DNA from 2 places in the Priestia sp. YIM B13552 genome. Region 1 is predicted to be linked to the other one. Evidence: riboswitches for the same ligand, from Rfam matches in the RefSeq annotation. Region 1 holds a riboswitch; the other holds the start of a gene.

Region 1 (7,992 bases):
GTAATAAAACCAGATACAATGCCGACTACAGGCAGCGTGAAGATAGACAAACCAAAAATACTCCAATGAAAATAAATTGCCATGACAGAGCCAAGGGTTGCACCTGAGGAAACCCCGATCGTATAAGGATCAGCAAGCGAGTTTCTTAATAGCCCTTGAAAGGCAGCCCCTGCTATTGAAAGCGAAGCTCCTACTAAAAATGCCACCAGTACTCTTGGAAAACGAATTTGCCAAATGATTAAATCCATGTTTTCCGGACCGTGATATAAGGATAGCCCGGTAAGGTGACCAAGAATAATTTTGATTGTATCTCCTACGGTTAACGAAACTGTACCAATAAATACGGCCATAATTACCGAAGTACATACAATAAATAAACTGACTATGTATAAAATAGATGCTTTGTTTAAAAAAATACGTTTAAAAATCAATACGTTCAGCTCCTCTAGGAAACGAGGCGTGATGTTTTACATTACATTAACCATTCATTTTCCTGTCCATAAACCATGCTTCCACCATGCATTAAGTTGGAAACAATCATCTTTTCTTTGTTACGAGTGCTAGACTGTTGAACTTAGGCAACGTAGAATAGCGTACTAAAGTTCTCGGTAAAAAAACAAGCGAAAGCCTCTACAAGCTATACTTTTTGTGTTTGCTCCGGGCTTTTATAGTTGTCTATTAACTCATATAGCTTTTCCATATCTACGGCTTCTCTCACATATGCTGCTGCTTTTGAAAAAGACTCCTCTTTTTGCAGGCGACTGTTGAATGTGTCCGTAATAGGCGGCAATTTTTTATGTTTGCGAATTTGATTAAGCAAAGCTCTGCGCAAAGAATCGTTATGAAACACATCATGAACATACGTGCCAATAACGTTGTCTTTAACCGTTCCTTCTTTTTCATGCTCTACCACTGCAAAAGCTTTCGTGGTGCTCTTAGAAACTGTCTTTCCCATATGAATTTCGTAGCCTTCAATCAAAACTCTTTCATTTTCTAACTGGACATACCCAGAAACTCTTTCTGTTTTTTTGCTGGTTGTCATAACGGTTTCCACTGGAAGCAAGCCCAGCCCTTTAATGGATTCAATCCGAGATTCTACTGCATCAGGGTCTGTAATTGTCTCCCCTAGCATTTGATATCCTCCGCAGATGCCAATGACGTGAACGTTCGTTGTGTTCAAGACTTGATTAATGGCTAGAGCCAGGCCGCTTTCTTGTAAAAACTGAGCATCTTCAATCGTATTTTTGCTTCCTGGCAAAACAATTAAATCAGGCGTACCTAATTGCGACGGCTTGGTTACAAGCCTCACGTGACAGTCTTCTTCTAAGCTTAAAGGATCGATGTCTGTAAAATTTGAGATGCGCGGGTACGAGATGACCGCAATATCAATTTCTTTTAACGGATTCACAAGCGTTGAGTAATTTCTAAGTGATAACGAATCTTCCGCATCAATTTCCACGTTGTTCATATAAGGAATAACTCCTAGCACCGGAACACCCGTGTATTCTTCAAACCACTTCAACCCTGGTTTTAAAAGTTCTAAATCTCCTCGGAATTTATTAATTAACACCCCGATAACTCTAGACTTGTGTTCATCTGGAAGCAATTGAAGAGTACCCACTAGGCTCGCGAAAACTCCTCCTTTATCAATATCTCCTACTAACACAACGGGCGCTTCTGCTATTTTTGCAACACGCATATTTACGAGTTCCCGATCGTTCAAATTGACTTCGGCAGGACTTCCAGCGCCTTCAATCACAATTCGATCATAATGATTGGCAAGCTCTTTATAAGCTTCCGTGATAACGTTCAAACCTTCATTAAAAAATTCTTGCCGATACTGAAAAGCAAACATATTACGTAGCGGTTTTCCGTGAACAACAATTTGAGATTCATGATCACGAGTTGGTTTAATTAAAATAGGATTCATATTGGTTGTTGCTTCTACTCCAGCCGCTTCTGCTTGAATTCCTTGCGCTCTGCCAATTTCTTTTCCATCCATTGTAATGTATGAATTAAGCGCCATATTTTGCGATTTAAACGGTGCAGTTTGATAGCCGTCTTCTTTAAAAATACGGCAAAATGCTGTAGCAATCATGCTTTTTCCAGCGTCTGAGTGCGTTCCTTGAATCATAAGCGGTTTTCCTTTTTTCACTTTTTCCACTCCCTACCACATAAAAAAACCTTAACTGTAAAAGTCAAGGTTTGGTCATGCGCTCATTAACACATTGTCTTGACTTATTTCTCCCACCGAAAAATAAGGGGTTTTTAAAAGCAGGTCTCCTGGCTTATGCTTCATTTTACTTCTGCACCCTTCCTAGTTTGACTAGTGGGTCTTTGCAGGTTCATCCACATTTACAGTAGCGGGGGCTGCACCGGATTTACACCGATTTCCCTATTATCCTCCTTAGAGGCACTTTTAAAATCATTTATTCTTTATTGTAACGAATTTTATAACCATTCACAATAACGATTTTCTTCTATTATTATATATTACTGTGTTTATACTTATTTGGGTCTCGTATGCTATAATAACGATTATTTTCCAAACATCTTATGGAATAGCTAGGAAGGTGCTCACAGTTGAAGAAAAAAATCATTTATGTCTTTATCAGCGTGTTTGTTCTTTATATAGCAATCATATCTTTTTGTATGTATCAAACTGCTCACAAGTCTGTTCCACAAAACGCGGATTATGTGCTCGTTTTAGGTTCTAAAGTAGATGGTGATCAAATGTCTCCTAGTTTAAAAGAACGAGTAAAGACGGCTTTATCTTATTTACAAGCAAATCAACAGACAAAAGTTATCGTAACGGGCGGAAAAGGATCTGATGAAGAAATTTCTGAAGCAGAAGCAGCCTATCGTTTTCTGCGAAAAGAAGGAATTAAAAAGAATCGAATTATAAAAGAAGATCAGTCAACTTCTACTTTTGAGAATTTCACTTTTACTAAACAGAAAGTTGATATTCAACACAAAAAAGTCGTGCTTGTTAGCAGTGATTTTCATTTATTTCGCGCCTCTATTATTGCCAAACGTCAAGGCTTTGACGTTTATCCTTTAGGTGCAAAAACACCAAATTCAATTAAACTTCAAGCCTACTTTCGTGAGTATGCTGCTATTTTAAAAACATGGCTGTTTGATAAATAAATAGAGTAAGTACTCTACAAATAAAAAACACGGCATGAATTCATGCCGTGTTTTTTATTAATCATCTGTATCGATAACTGCTTTTGGTAAACCTGTGTATTTCGCCCAGTAGAAAATACCGAGTGAAACAAGAGCAATTAAAATTAAGTCAAGCGGGTTGCTTAGCACACCTTGTCCTCCACCAAATGAACCTAGATAAGAGATAACAAGCATAATAATATAATAAGCAACTAGCCACCAAGCAGATTTAAGCTGCTGTGCAAATTTTACAACGTCAGTTGGTACGTATTTCTTAAACGCTACGTAGATAACAACCATTAGAAGCTGTGATCCTAGCAGCCAAGAAATTGTCGTCCACCCTGACCAATATACGATGTATGAACAGAAAATAAATGAAACAGGAGCAATAACGCTCATGCCTTTTAATTTAAAAGGTTTTTTAAGGTCTTTTGCATTTACTCTGAATGCAGCAGCTGAAATTGGCGCAATCGCATAAGACAGAATAAGTGCCACTGAACATACGTTTACTAGCGCTTCCCAAGAAGGAAATGGCAGTGTCCAGAATACGGACATTCCAAATGATAGCCATAGTGACGCACGTGGAATTCCTGTTTTCTTATCTACTTTTGAGAAACGTTTAAATAATGTTCCATTACGAGACCAAGCATAAACTAAACGAGAAGTTGTATTCATGAAGATGTTCCCGTTACCGCCTGGTGATAAAATAGCATCAAAAATAACAAGCGTTACTAACCAGCCAAGGCCTAAAATAAGTGCAATATCTTTAAATGGTAAAGAGAATTGCTCTTGAATTGTTCCCCATCCTCCTGATAGCATATCAGCCGGGATGTTACCAATGAACAATACTTGCAGTGCTGTGTAAATAATCGCTGAAAGTACAATACAGATAATGAGCGCGATTGGAATATTACGCTGCGGGTTTTTAACTTCACTGGCTACAGAAACAATAGGGTGAAGTCCTAGGTAAGCAAACATAACGCCACCTGTTGAAATGGCTGCTTGAATACCATTAAAACCAAACGGAGTAAAATCGCCAGTTGTAAAGTTAGCTGATTTAAAGTGATAAGCTAACACGACGATAATTGTAAGAGGAACCGCATATTTAAACACAGATATAATAACATTTGACTTAGCAAATGCTTTTACACTTACGTAGTTAATGATAAAAAATAGCGTTAATAACGCGAACTGAAATAACCAGCCGACTGTAGTAGGCGATTCAGAACCATGTTTAGTTAGACCAGGAAGCCAAAACGCAACATACTGACGTACAGCCGTTACCTCGATGGCAATCAAACTTGTGTAAGCAATAATGGTAATGAATGAAATTAAGTAACCCACTAAATGACCATGTGAGTAAACCGGATAACGGATAATTCCACCGGTACGCGGCAGCGCTGCTCCAAGTTCAGCATACACTAAACCGATAAGTAAAATGATGACTCCGCCAATCAGCCACGAAAAACTTCCGGCTGGACCAGCCTTTGACGCTACGTTACTAACCGCAAATAACCAGGCGGAACCAAAAATAGCCCCCATCCCAATTAACGTTAGGTCAAGTAACGATATTGATTTTTTAAACTTTCCTTGATTTCCTTGATCAGACATAATATCCTCCTTTAAAATTTCCACTCCACACATCTACGCCCTTGCGTCCGATATGGGATTCTTTACATCATCCTCCTCTTACTAAGACCTCACAAGTGGATATGTTAACAAATATTCTCTAAAAAACCAAGTTAAAAACTTTATTTTTTTGTAAAACATCGTTGAATTGCTTATGTATAGCGCATAAATTCCACAGAAGATTTGAGGACTACTCCTCCTATTTAACCGCATTTTTCTTAGGTTAAACATAAAAGAATATTCAAACTATTTACCGAAAAAAAGAGGCTGAGACATAACGAAATCAACCGCTAGAAGCAGCTACATACGCAACACCTAGGCTTGCCATACCAATAAAAAAATCCGAACGATTCATCGTTCGGATTTTGCTTCAACTAAAATAATTTTTTCCGTACCTCTTTTTTTGCTTATTTAAATACTTTTACACGTTCACTTAGCGGTTGAAATTCTTTTTCACCCGCAGGTGCCACGGGATTACCAAATGGCATTTGGGCAATTAATTTCCATGAGCTTGGAATATTCCAAGCTGCTTTTACTTCATCGTCAATCAATGGATTGTAATGCTGTAATGTTGCTCCTAGGCCTTCGAGCTCAAGCGCTGTCCAAATCACATGCTGAAGCATGCCTGATGATTGGTTAGACCAAACCGGGAAATTTTCGCTGTAAGATGCAAACTGCTTCTGCAGTCCTTCCACTACTTCTTGATCTTCAAAGAAAAGAACTGTTCCATAGCCGCTTCCGAATAAGTTCATTTTTTGATCCGTATCTGAAAAATTTTCAGCAGGAACAATTTTACGAAGCGTTTCTCTCGTAATATCCCATACTTTATCATGCTGTTCGCCAAATAAAACGACTACGCGTGCGCTTTGGGAATTAAATGCTGAAGGAGTATGTTTCACCGCAAAGTTAATAATTTCTTCAATTTTTTCTTCTGATATTTTTACATTTTTATCAATTGCATAAATAGAACGTCGGTTTTTAAGTGCTTCATAAAAATCTTTTCCAACCTGTTGTTGATCACTTGATTTATCAAATAATTTATCTAAAAAACCCATTTTCCACACTCCTAATTGTTTGTTTTTTTAAGCTTAAATTGCATGTTTATACCCTTCCCCCTGATAAAAGGAGATAAACAAGATATAATGAATTCTTATATCTCTAATTCGAGATATTAAACTAAAAAAATATTAATTGAAATTTAATTACTTTATGTAACTTACTTTACAATGATTATTTTGTTCTGTCAAGAAAAAAATATTATCTTTTTCTTTTCTTGATTATATGAAAAAAGACTGCTAAATACGGCAGTCTTTTTTCGTAGATACTTAATGTTCATAAATCATCTTTCGCGTCATTCCCCCGTCTACTACGAGGTTAGCTCCTGTTACAAAATCATTTTCGGCGTTTGTTAAGTACATACAAGCTCTTGAGATATCGGCTGGCGTTCCCACCCGATTAGACGGATGCTGCGTATGATCGATTTCACGAAGGCCATCGTAGTCAGATGTCTCAATCCATCCTGGAGAAATAGCATTTACCGTGATGTTGTCATCACTAAGTGAAATGGAAAGTGCATGAGTTAAAGCAACGATTCCTCCTTTTGTAGCAGCATAGGCTTCTGTATGAGGTTCAGACATTGTAGCTCTCGTAGAAGCTAAGTTTACAATGGAGCCTCCGCTTTCGTTTTTTCTCATCACCTTAGCTGCTTCGCGAGAGCATAGAAACACGCTGCGCAGGTTCGTATTGATAATATCATCCCATTCATCAATGGTTAGCTCATACGGTGATTTCCAGCGGGAAACGCCTGCATTATTAATCAAAATATGTATCGTTTCATACGTACTGACCGTTTTTTCAACGAGATTTAAAATGTCGTCTTCTTTTCGGACGTCTGTTTTCACAAAAATGGCTTCTCCGCCTTGTCTTTGAATAGCTTCTGCGTGACGCTCTCCTTCGGTTTCGTCCACATCTGCCAGTACCACTTTTGCTCCTTGTTTCGCGTATGCGCGGGATACATCTTTACCTATTCCGTTCGCAGCTCCGGTAACAACAACAACTAAATCTTTAAACGACATATCATCTCCTCCTTATACGCTTTATTCACTTTTTTCTTCGTCTTTAAACAAGTGATCCGTGACGAAAAGAGCAAATGTTTCAGCCGTTAGCTTGCATCCAGAAGCTTTTGGATGACCTCCTCCTCCAAGGTGTCCAACAATTTCTGCTAAGTTGATTTCGTCTTTTACTGCACGGAAGCCAATCTTTTGGCGTCCCATGTCCACCATAACGGAAAAGTCGATATCTTCGTTTTCTAGACACAGTGCATTTCCTAGCTCAGACTGATATGTATCTGCAAATACAATTCCTGCATTGTACGCTGTGTTATCAATTTCAACACTTTCTTTTATGATTTGTTTTTGTTTGTCATAAATGTATTTTTCAATCTTTTTTTCTTCTGCTTCTAGTAAAATTTCGTGTTTGTCCGTAAATGTAAATTCTTGATTTTCAGTATGATACGATTCACGAAGTGTTTCTAGAATGGTTTCTTTAAATTCTTCATGCGGGATTAGATAATATAGGTGATTAAGGCGCTTTGCTTTCAAATTATTTTCATGGAACCAGTCCCACGTATCAAATAAGCGTACAAGTTCTACGTATTCATCAAGCAGCGCCGTTTTTTGAAGCATGTTGTTGCGCACTAAGTAGTGGTAGAAAAGAGATGTAGCTGCCGTCTTTTTACCGTTTTCGTCTTCTGCAATAACATGAACCCAATCGTATTTCTCAGCTAGTGGAAGAGCAGAGATATGATGGTCAATAAGAGTGATTTTCTGGCCTTTTTTTACCAGTTCATTTAATTTTTCCGCTACTTCCTCATTTACGCTAATATCCGTTATGTATAAAGCTGTGTCTCCATCATTTTCTTCTTCAATAAAATGTGTCACAGTGTCATTGATGCGGCCAATGCTTACCGTGCTGTAATCAAAGTTATCATCGCCAAACGCTAACCGACCCAATAGTGCTGGACTTACCCCGTCTAAATCGTTATGTGAAATTAATTTTATTTTTGTCATTAATCAAAACTCCTTTATTTTCAGTCGCCTTAGTATATGTACCGGCTTGTATATTATAGCAATTTCAGCATAAAAATGCTGTTATTTACTTTTAAGAGAAGGAATATACTCGCAATAAACAAAACTGAAG
Region 2 (7,992 bases), on a different contig from region 1:
TTTTGCAAATGCTAAATCACTTCCACAGTCGAAAAGCTCATGTTGAATCGTAATTAGCTCTTCTTTTACATCTTTTAATGTTGCTTCATCCAGCTGATAAATCGCTTGACCTACAAAGCCATTTAGCTCATCAATCGTACCGTATGCTTCCACTCGAATATCATCTTTATTTACTCGTCCTCCAATTAAGCTTGTCTGCCCTTTGTCCCCTGTTTTTGTGTAAATGTTCATTGTATTTCCTCCTTCAATCGATTAGCAATTCCGTACCAAATGTGATCTACTTTCCGGGCATGTGCCGCTAAATGCTGATACGCATACCCGCACTCATCTCTCCACTGCCGCTCTGTTGGATCTAAAGGAACAATCCCTTTGCCGACTTCAGTTCCAATCACTATTAACTGTTCCCATACACCGCTGTCTCTCCACTTCTGTATTAACTTTTTAACAACAAGATGCGGAGACTCCAGCTCGCTATGTATTAATTCCTTAACATAGTGCTCAAATCCTTCTAGTACTATGTAACTTTCTTCGAACTCAAACGCTGGTAAAACGGGGTCTTCATACAAACAATGCCATTTTATCGACTCACTGGCATAATGCTGCTTCACCCATTTTCTTTTGCCGGTAAATGCACCGCCGAATACGAAATGCATGCTCTTCTCTCCTTTGCCTGTTTGTATGTACACGCTACTGAAAAACCTTCTCCGTAAGAAAAAGAAACATCCCAAAGCGACGCTGTCTGTTTAAAATGAGATGCAAGTAAACGCAGTGGTCCGCCGTGTGAAACAATAGCAATGTGACGCAATTGCTGACTGGCCGCCAAATCGACCGCTTCTTCCCACGCTGCCCAAACTCGGTTTGAAAAGCTTGAGAAGCTTTCACCATTCGGAGGCGTATGTTCTGTCCAGTGATCAATCCAATTTCTATACGCCCGTATGTTTTTTAAATCTTCATACGTCTTCTCTTCCCAATCTCCAAAATGCAGTTCACGCCAATTTTTACTTTTAACCACCTGAGATTTTGGAAAAACAACTGCACTTGTTTCTAGCGCTCTTTTTAAGTCACTGGAAATAACGAGCTGAGGTTCTAGAAAAAGCTCTTTCAATTCATTTTTCCCTTCTATACTTAAAGGCGGATCACTCCACCCTATATATTTTTTCTGTTGATTTTCAAGCGTCATGCCGTGACGAATACATGTGATAACCAAAGAATTATCCATAAAAACGTTTCTCCTCCTTCAATGGTTGCCCCTATAACATCTCCTGTTACGCCACCAAACTGCGAACGATAAAACCGTATCCACAGCCATAAAAACCCGGCAAAGAAAAGAATAATGAATTTATTGTCCATAAAAACAGCGAAAATAGCAACTAAGAATAGGCTCATGATGATAAATCCATAAATAGACCGTTTGGTGACTCCTTTTTGAAAATAAGCAGCCAGACCCGTATCTTTAGCGGGCTTATCTCTCATCAACAAAAAGGCTGCTCCAATTCTTGGAAGTGTAAAGACTACTAAACATGCCCAAATTGATAAAGAAGAAAGAGACGCTAATTCATAGATCGCACTAAAACGCAGCAGAAGCAGAACCATAAGAGAAAGAATAGCAAAAGACCCAACGTGCGGATCACTTAAAATCTGCAGTTTTTTTTCCTTTGACTGATGAGAAAAATACGCATCGCTTACGTCCATCCAGCCGTCTAAATGAAGACCGCCCGTTAAGATAAGCGGTAAAAGCAAAACTAAAATACTACCAACAATCGTAGTGATAGGTGAAGACTGAAGCAGCTGTAAAAAGCTATAAAACATCAAGCCTAGTAACATACCAATCCACGGCAGCACAAAAAGTGAGCGTGCCGTTCTTTTTTCAGTCCATTGAACGGTTTTAGCCACTGGTAAGATCGTAAAAAACTGGAGAGAAATTCGTAGTATGGCTATCCATTCTTTCATATATCTACACATTCCTTTCCTTTTTTAAAACGATAGATTCCCGCTTCTACACAAATAGACACATCTGCTTTTTCTACAATATACTGATGTAATTTCCCTAACATCTTCATATAACTATATGTGGGCTCTTCTAATACGCCCGCTTCAAACAGTTCATTAGATACTAGCACAACCGTCTGAGACTGCGCAAACAGCTTATCGAGCGTTTCTGTCATATGACGAAAAACCACTTGTTTCCCTTCTTTTGTTTGCCACCTTTTTTCTGTTAAAAAAAGCTCATTGGCAAGCCAGTTCGTGACACAATCCAAAAGTATAGCATCATCACTTTGAAGATTCGGCAGAATTTTTTGTAAATCTACAGACTGTTCGATCGTTACCCAAGGCGTGTTCGCTGCTTGGCGTTCTGTTTGATGAAGCTGGATGCGTTTTTGCATTTCCTTATCTGTTTGCCTGCTTGTGGCAATATAAACAGCACGCTTTGTACAAAAAGTTTGAACCATATTCTCCGCTGCACGTGATTTTCCGCTTCGAACGCCTCCGCTAATAAAGATGATCATATTTCATCAAGTCCTTGTTTGATTACGTTAAGTAAATAGTCATTTTCTTCTTTCGTTTTCACAGCCAAACGGATATAGCGGCCATTTAAAAATGGGAAGTTTTCAGTATGACGAGCTACCACGCCATGGCTTGCTAAATAGACAAGCCATTCGCGCGTTTTAATAGAAGACGGAACACTGCAAAGATAATAGTTTGTCTGAGAAGGAGAAACCAAAAGCCCCCATTCTTTTAGTTGACTCAAGATCCGTTCCCGTTCTTGTTTAATATAATGTACGGTTTCTTTTACAAAATCTTTTTCATCCACACATATCATGCCTACTTGCTGCGACAATCCATTTACACTCCAAGGAGGCTGCTTTTTAGACATCTTGCTGATGATTTTTTCATTTGCCAAAATATAGCCAAGACGAAGCCCGGCAATATTAAACATCTTTGTCATGGAACGCACAACAATGATATGTTCATAATCCAGAATAAGAGAATCAAATGAAGGCTGATATTCGACAAAATCAATAAATGCCTCATCAATCATTAAGTATGTACCATGATGAGCAGCAGCTTTTACTACTTTCATCCATTCCTCATGACTATACATAACGCCCGTTGGATTATTTGGATGGCAAATCCACAGTACTTTTATGTCCGGAAGAATGCTCATAATCAACTCTATATCCCAGCTCCAGCCATTTTCTTCAGCTAAAGGAATGTATGTCACTTCACATCCATAAGCTTTACTTGCCTGTTCATATTCAACGAAAGTCGGCTGTACAATCCCTGCTTTCTCTCCTGAAAATAACGAAGCAATAAGGAAAAACGCTTCAGCGGCACCATTTGTAGGCAACACTTGAGCAGCTGAAACATGATGATGAGCTGCAAGTTTATTTTTCAGCTTCGTTACTTGAGGATCAGGATAACTAAACGCTGCATCCTTGAATTCGTTCCACTTTTCGTGAAGCACAAGGGGAGCCCCTAAAGGATTTGTGTTCACGCTAAAGTCTTTTATATGCGACAAATTCTCGGCCCCTATTGCTTTTAAAAAGACAGTAGGATTAGCTCCATGTGTAGGTAATAGCACTCATAACTCCTCCTAACAAAAAATATAATAACCACGTAGCATAGACCGTCCTTTTCATAATGAAAACAGCTTGTTCAATATGACCGGCTTGCAGGGGAATGAGTGGTTCACCCATTTTTGCACGATTAGATTCTATGCCTTTATATGTATTAAGTCCGCCGAGTTGAATACCTAACAGAGCCGCCACTGCGCTTTCCCCGTATCCGCTATTTGGACTTGGATGCTTCTTAGCATCACGCTTAATCAAACTCGTTACATGCCCAAGAGAATACTGGCTTTTTGCTACATTAACAGCCGTCATCACCACTGCAGTTAACCGACTTGGAATATAGTTTAATACGTCATCGGTTTTTGCACTAAAGTAGCCGAACAGAAAGTAGCGGTCATTTTTGTACCCAACCATCGAATCACATGTGTTAATAGCCCGGTAAAAAAATGCTAGGGCTCCTCCTCCTATAAATGCATAAAAAAGCGGAGCTGTAATACCATCACTTGTATTTTCAGCCACGGTCTCTACCGTCGCTCTGGCAATTTCTCCTTCTGACAAACGATCTGTATCTCGTCCCACAATCATACTTACTTCATATCTAGCTTTCTCCATATCTCCTAGCTGAAGCGGCTTTTGTACCTTATAGGCAGCTTCGCTTAAAGAACGAGTGGATATAGTAGTCGCAATCATTACGCCCTCTACTAAAACACCTGCTATAAAATGAACTCCGTACAAAGCATGGAGGAACAAAAAGGGAACAACTCCTGCGAGCACAGCCATACTTATCACAAGAAGCAATCCTTTGAATCGTTTTCCTGCACCTGTATTTAATCTGGAATCCATCCAATAAATCCATTTGCCAAACCAGCGAACGGGATGCGGCCAATTTTCGGGGTCACCTATAATTCGGTCAATTAGTAAAGCAATCGTCATGGCCGTCATGTGTGCAATTATCGCTTGTGTAATACTCATTTCTTCACCTCTTTCCCTTAAGTCCCTGCTCTAAGCTTATTTTCACCAGCTTGGCTACCGCTTGCCCTAAAGCGGTCATAGAGCCTGCATATTCATATAATGCTCCTTGCTGAGACGCTGCAACTGAGATGCTGTCCGTAGATGTTCCCGTAGCAATCGTCTTTGTAGCCGGATCTATGACACCCAGCTGTGACAGCGTTTTTGTTTTAGCTTCTGTGGCCGCGATAAAAAGCTGTAAAAACGCTGCATCCGTAAGCGTACCTTCCACGAAAAAAAACATATTAATTGTACCGGGAGAGGAATAGAACGGGACAGCTTCATCAGCTGTAATATCTACTGCGTTTCCTACTCCAGCCGTTATCACGGAAGCTACTCTTACTCCGTAGCCTTCATAACAGTAAACCGCTCTTTCTTTTAACCAAACGGCTGTCATCAACCCTACGATTTGCTCATGGCGCACATTTTCTTTCATCAAATATTGCTCATACTCCAAAGAAGGAGTATCTGAATAATAGTCTTTGTGAACAAATCGATTGTAAAAGGTGTCCGTTTCCGTAATGCCTGTTCCTAAAACCCCTGAGCTGTATGTTTTATAAGAAGTCTCGGTTTTCATGATTAAAAGCTCAGGCCGTTCTTCAATTTTAAGATGTGAAAAGGGACCAATCCCCTTTTCAATTCGAACTGGAATATGGTCCCTCTTCTTATTTATTGTACACCTCAGGGTATACTGCTTTTGCTAAGTCCTCTAAGCCATCTACAATACGAGGTCCTAAGCGATTGATTTTGTTTTGATCAACCTTCTCGATGTTACCCTCTTTTACAGCAGTCATGCTGCTCCAAGCGGGACGCTTCATAATCTCATTTTTGTCTGCATCATACGTTGCGATAATAACGTCAGGGTTTAACTTAACAACTTGCTCTTCAGAAAACTTAACCCAACCCTTTTCACTAGCTGCTACGTTATCCGCACCGATCATAGTAAGCATTTCGTTCATGAACGTACCTTTTCCTGTTGTATAAATCTCAGGAGCTCCTGATACCTCTATCCATACTTTTTTACGATCTTCTTTTGAAATCGTTTTTGCTTTTTTCTCAATTGAAGCTACTTTTTCTTTCATGTCTTTAATTGTTTGATTAGCTTCTTTTGTTTTACCTGTTAATTTACCGATTTGCGTAATAGAATCATAAACCGTATCAAACGTTGTTGAATCTTTTACAACAAATACCGGAATACCCGCACTTTCAATTTGTTTAAATACTTCATCCGAAACGCCCATACTTGAAGCGTGTGCCAGCACTAAATCAGGATTTAAAGCAATAACTTTTTCCGCATTAACGTTCATATCTCCTACCTGCGCTTTTTTCTTTACGCTTTTAGGATAATCATCGTTGCTTGTAACACCGACTAATTTTTTTTCAAGGCCAAGGGCATATACAATCTCCGTATTACTTGGCATTAAGGAAACAATTTTCTTAGGCTGTTTTTTCAACGTGATTTCTTTATCACGCGCGTCTTTTACCTTCACTGGAAATGCAGCTTGTGACGTTTGTTTCGTATCTTGCTTCGTTTTTTTATCACTGTTGCTTTGGTTGCCTGCACCGCATGCAGCAAGTACGATGACTAACAGTGCAATAATGGAATACGAAAGCCATTTTTTCATCTAAATACTCCCCCTATATATTGTTCATTGTGAATACGAAACCTCCACGTTAAAGAAAAAGCAAATGATCATGCAAAAAGCAGCGCTATCCCGTTTTTCCGCTTTGACTATGTATACTGCTCGCAGGCAGCTTCAAAATAAAAAAGCTTTACTTTCAATTGAAAGCAAAGCAGGTAACGTCAAGATAAGCAGGAAAAGAATCCGTTCACTATACTTGATATGTATGTTCATTACCCTGCTTCACCCTTCCTCGAAGGTTTCACAGCTAACAATAAGGCAGGTCTCCTGACTTACGCACAGAGCGCTTACAGTGGCGGGACCGCGCTGGTTTTTCACCAGACTTCCCTTTTCACTCAATCTTTAAATTGAGACCTTATTGCTTTACGATTATTCACTTGTCCTAGTATACCCCACTCATGGAAAAATGGAAATAGCCATTCTCACAAAAAAAGCTGCGAGAATGCTCTCGCAGCTTAAGGAATTAAAGAGTTGCTAAAAATTCACGGACCGCTTCAGGCGTTTTAGCATTTGCACTGTGCAAGTGTGCAATTTTTTCACCGTTTTTATATACAAGAAGAGAAGGAATACCCATTACATTGTTTTCAGCAGAAAGTTCTTCAAACTCATCCTTATCAATTTTAAACCATGCTTTATCTGTATTTTCGTCAACGATTTCATCAATGAACATATCCAAACGTTTGCAATCAGGACACCACGTTGTCGTAAAAATCCCAACGCTTAGTGTTTCGTTCTTAATTTGTTCGCGAAATTGTTTTTCTTCCGTAAATTGTTTCATTATGTTACCTCCAACATCTATTCGTTCCTTCTCCCTATTCTATGGTAAGAAGTCTGACTTCATTATAAACGATTTTTTTATCATTGTGCTAATGTTTCAGCTTATTTAGACCATAACGGTTTTAGACGTAAAAAAATGCTAGCTTAAAAAAGCTAACATTTCGAAATCGCAGAATGTTGTGTCTATTATCAGCTAAACCATTTAGGCGGCATGTTTCGGTTCCAATAAATTTTCCCTAAATCATAATGCTTCTGAAAATTATCTGCAGCCGCATGATAGTGAAAATTAAACCAGTATCCATCTTTTGGAGGATTTTCACGCCGTACATGAAATCGTATTAAGTCCTGACCGGTTTCCCGGTCATATACATGGAAAATCTTTTCACCGTAGCCAGCAGCAGGGTGCTCGCTTATCTCGAGATTCTGAATCGACTGTTCACGTTCAGTGCCAATGTCGGTCAGCACTTCTTCAATTTTAGGTAACACTGCTAGACGAAATTCATCTTCAATGACAGGTCCAATTTTTGTTCCGAATTTTTCCACTGACTGTTTTTCAGCTGATTCCATTGCATACGTAACAAATGATGAAACGTCTTCATATTTTGGTTCTTCATATGGCAAATGAATATCTTCTATAACAGCTGTGACAGGAGTTGTTTCTCTTACATACCCTGCTTTATGTTGCTTGTCCGCTTTTGCATCATCAACGTATAAATATTCTGGTGGAGTGACAAGCCCAAATGTAAATACTGTAATAAATACAATTAGCATTCTTTTTATCCATCTAGGCATTCGTATCTTTCCTTTCTTATCTTTTCCCATATGGTCTTTTCATATCGTAAAATTCATTGTTATAACTCACTAGGTATTGTAACATACTTATTAATTTTTTACCTATATTTGCTTATTCATTTATGCTGCCTACGGGCATTCGAAGACTTTTTAGTTAGCACCTTCCTTCTTCTATTTGAGGTTGTCACACCGAGCGGAAA

Evidence for each region. A riboswitch is a leader RNA that binds a small molecule or an ion and turns the genes downstream of it on or off. The one in region 1 is predicted to bind cobalamin.
Region 2: another riboswitch for cobalamin. It lies ahead of ACFX40_RS16350 (ABC transporter substrate-binding protein); the one in region 1 lies ahead of ACFX40_RS21990 (cobyric acid synthase).

Annotation. Positions count from the first base shown of each region.
Region 1 is NZ_JBHZOU010000006.1:169,126-177,117, forward strand. It holds gene ACFX40_RS21985 (FecCD family ABC transporter permease) at 1-431, opposite strand, end outside; gene ACFX40_RS21990 (cobyric acid synthase) at 638-2,164, opposite strand; cobalamin riboswitch at 2,257-2,436, opposite strand; gene ACFX40_RS21995 (YdcF family protein) at 2,584-3,147, shown strand; gene ACFX40_RS22000 (APC family permease) at 3,205-4,776, opposite strand; gene ACFX40_RS22005 (nitroreductase family protein) at 5,202-5,849, opposite strand; gene ACFX40_RS22010 (SDR family oxidoreductase) at 6,120-6,869, opposite strand; gene ACFX40_RS22015 (DHH family phosphoesterase) at 6,891-7,862, opposite strand.
Region 2 is NZ_JBHZOU010000003.1:824,503-832,494, forward strand. It holds gene ACFX40_RS16310 (cob(I)yrinic acid a,c-diamide adenosyltransferase) at 1-231, opposite strand, end outside; gene ACFX40_RS16315 (bifunctional adenosylcobinamide kinase/adenosylcobinamide-phosphate guanylyltransferase) at 228-653, opposite strand; gene ACFX40_RS16320 (histidine phosphatase family protein) at 605-1,219, opposite strand; gene cobS (adenosylcobinamide-GDP ribazoletransferase) at 1,177-1,950, opposite strand; gene ACFX40_RS16330 (bifunctional adenosylcobinamide kinase/adenosylcobinamide-phosphate guanylyltransferase) at 1,947-2,507, opposite strand; gene cobD (threonine-phosphate decarboxylase CobD) at 2,504-3,583, opposite strand; gene cbiB (adenosylcobinamide-phosphate synthase CbiB) at 3,558-4,544, opposite strand; gene ACFX40_RS16345 (adenosylcobinamide amidohydrolase) at 4,549-5,157, opposite strand; gene ACFX40_RS16350 (ABC transporter substrate-binding protein) at 5,246-6,205, opposite strand; cobalamin riboswitch at 6,464-6,596, opposite strand; gene ACFX40_RS16355 (thioredoxin family protein) at 6,687-7,001, opposite strand; gene ACFX40_RS16360 (YpjP family protein) at 7,190-7,792, opposite strand.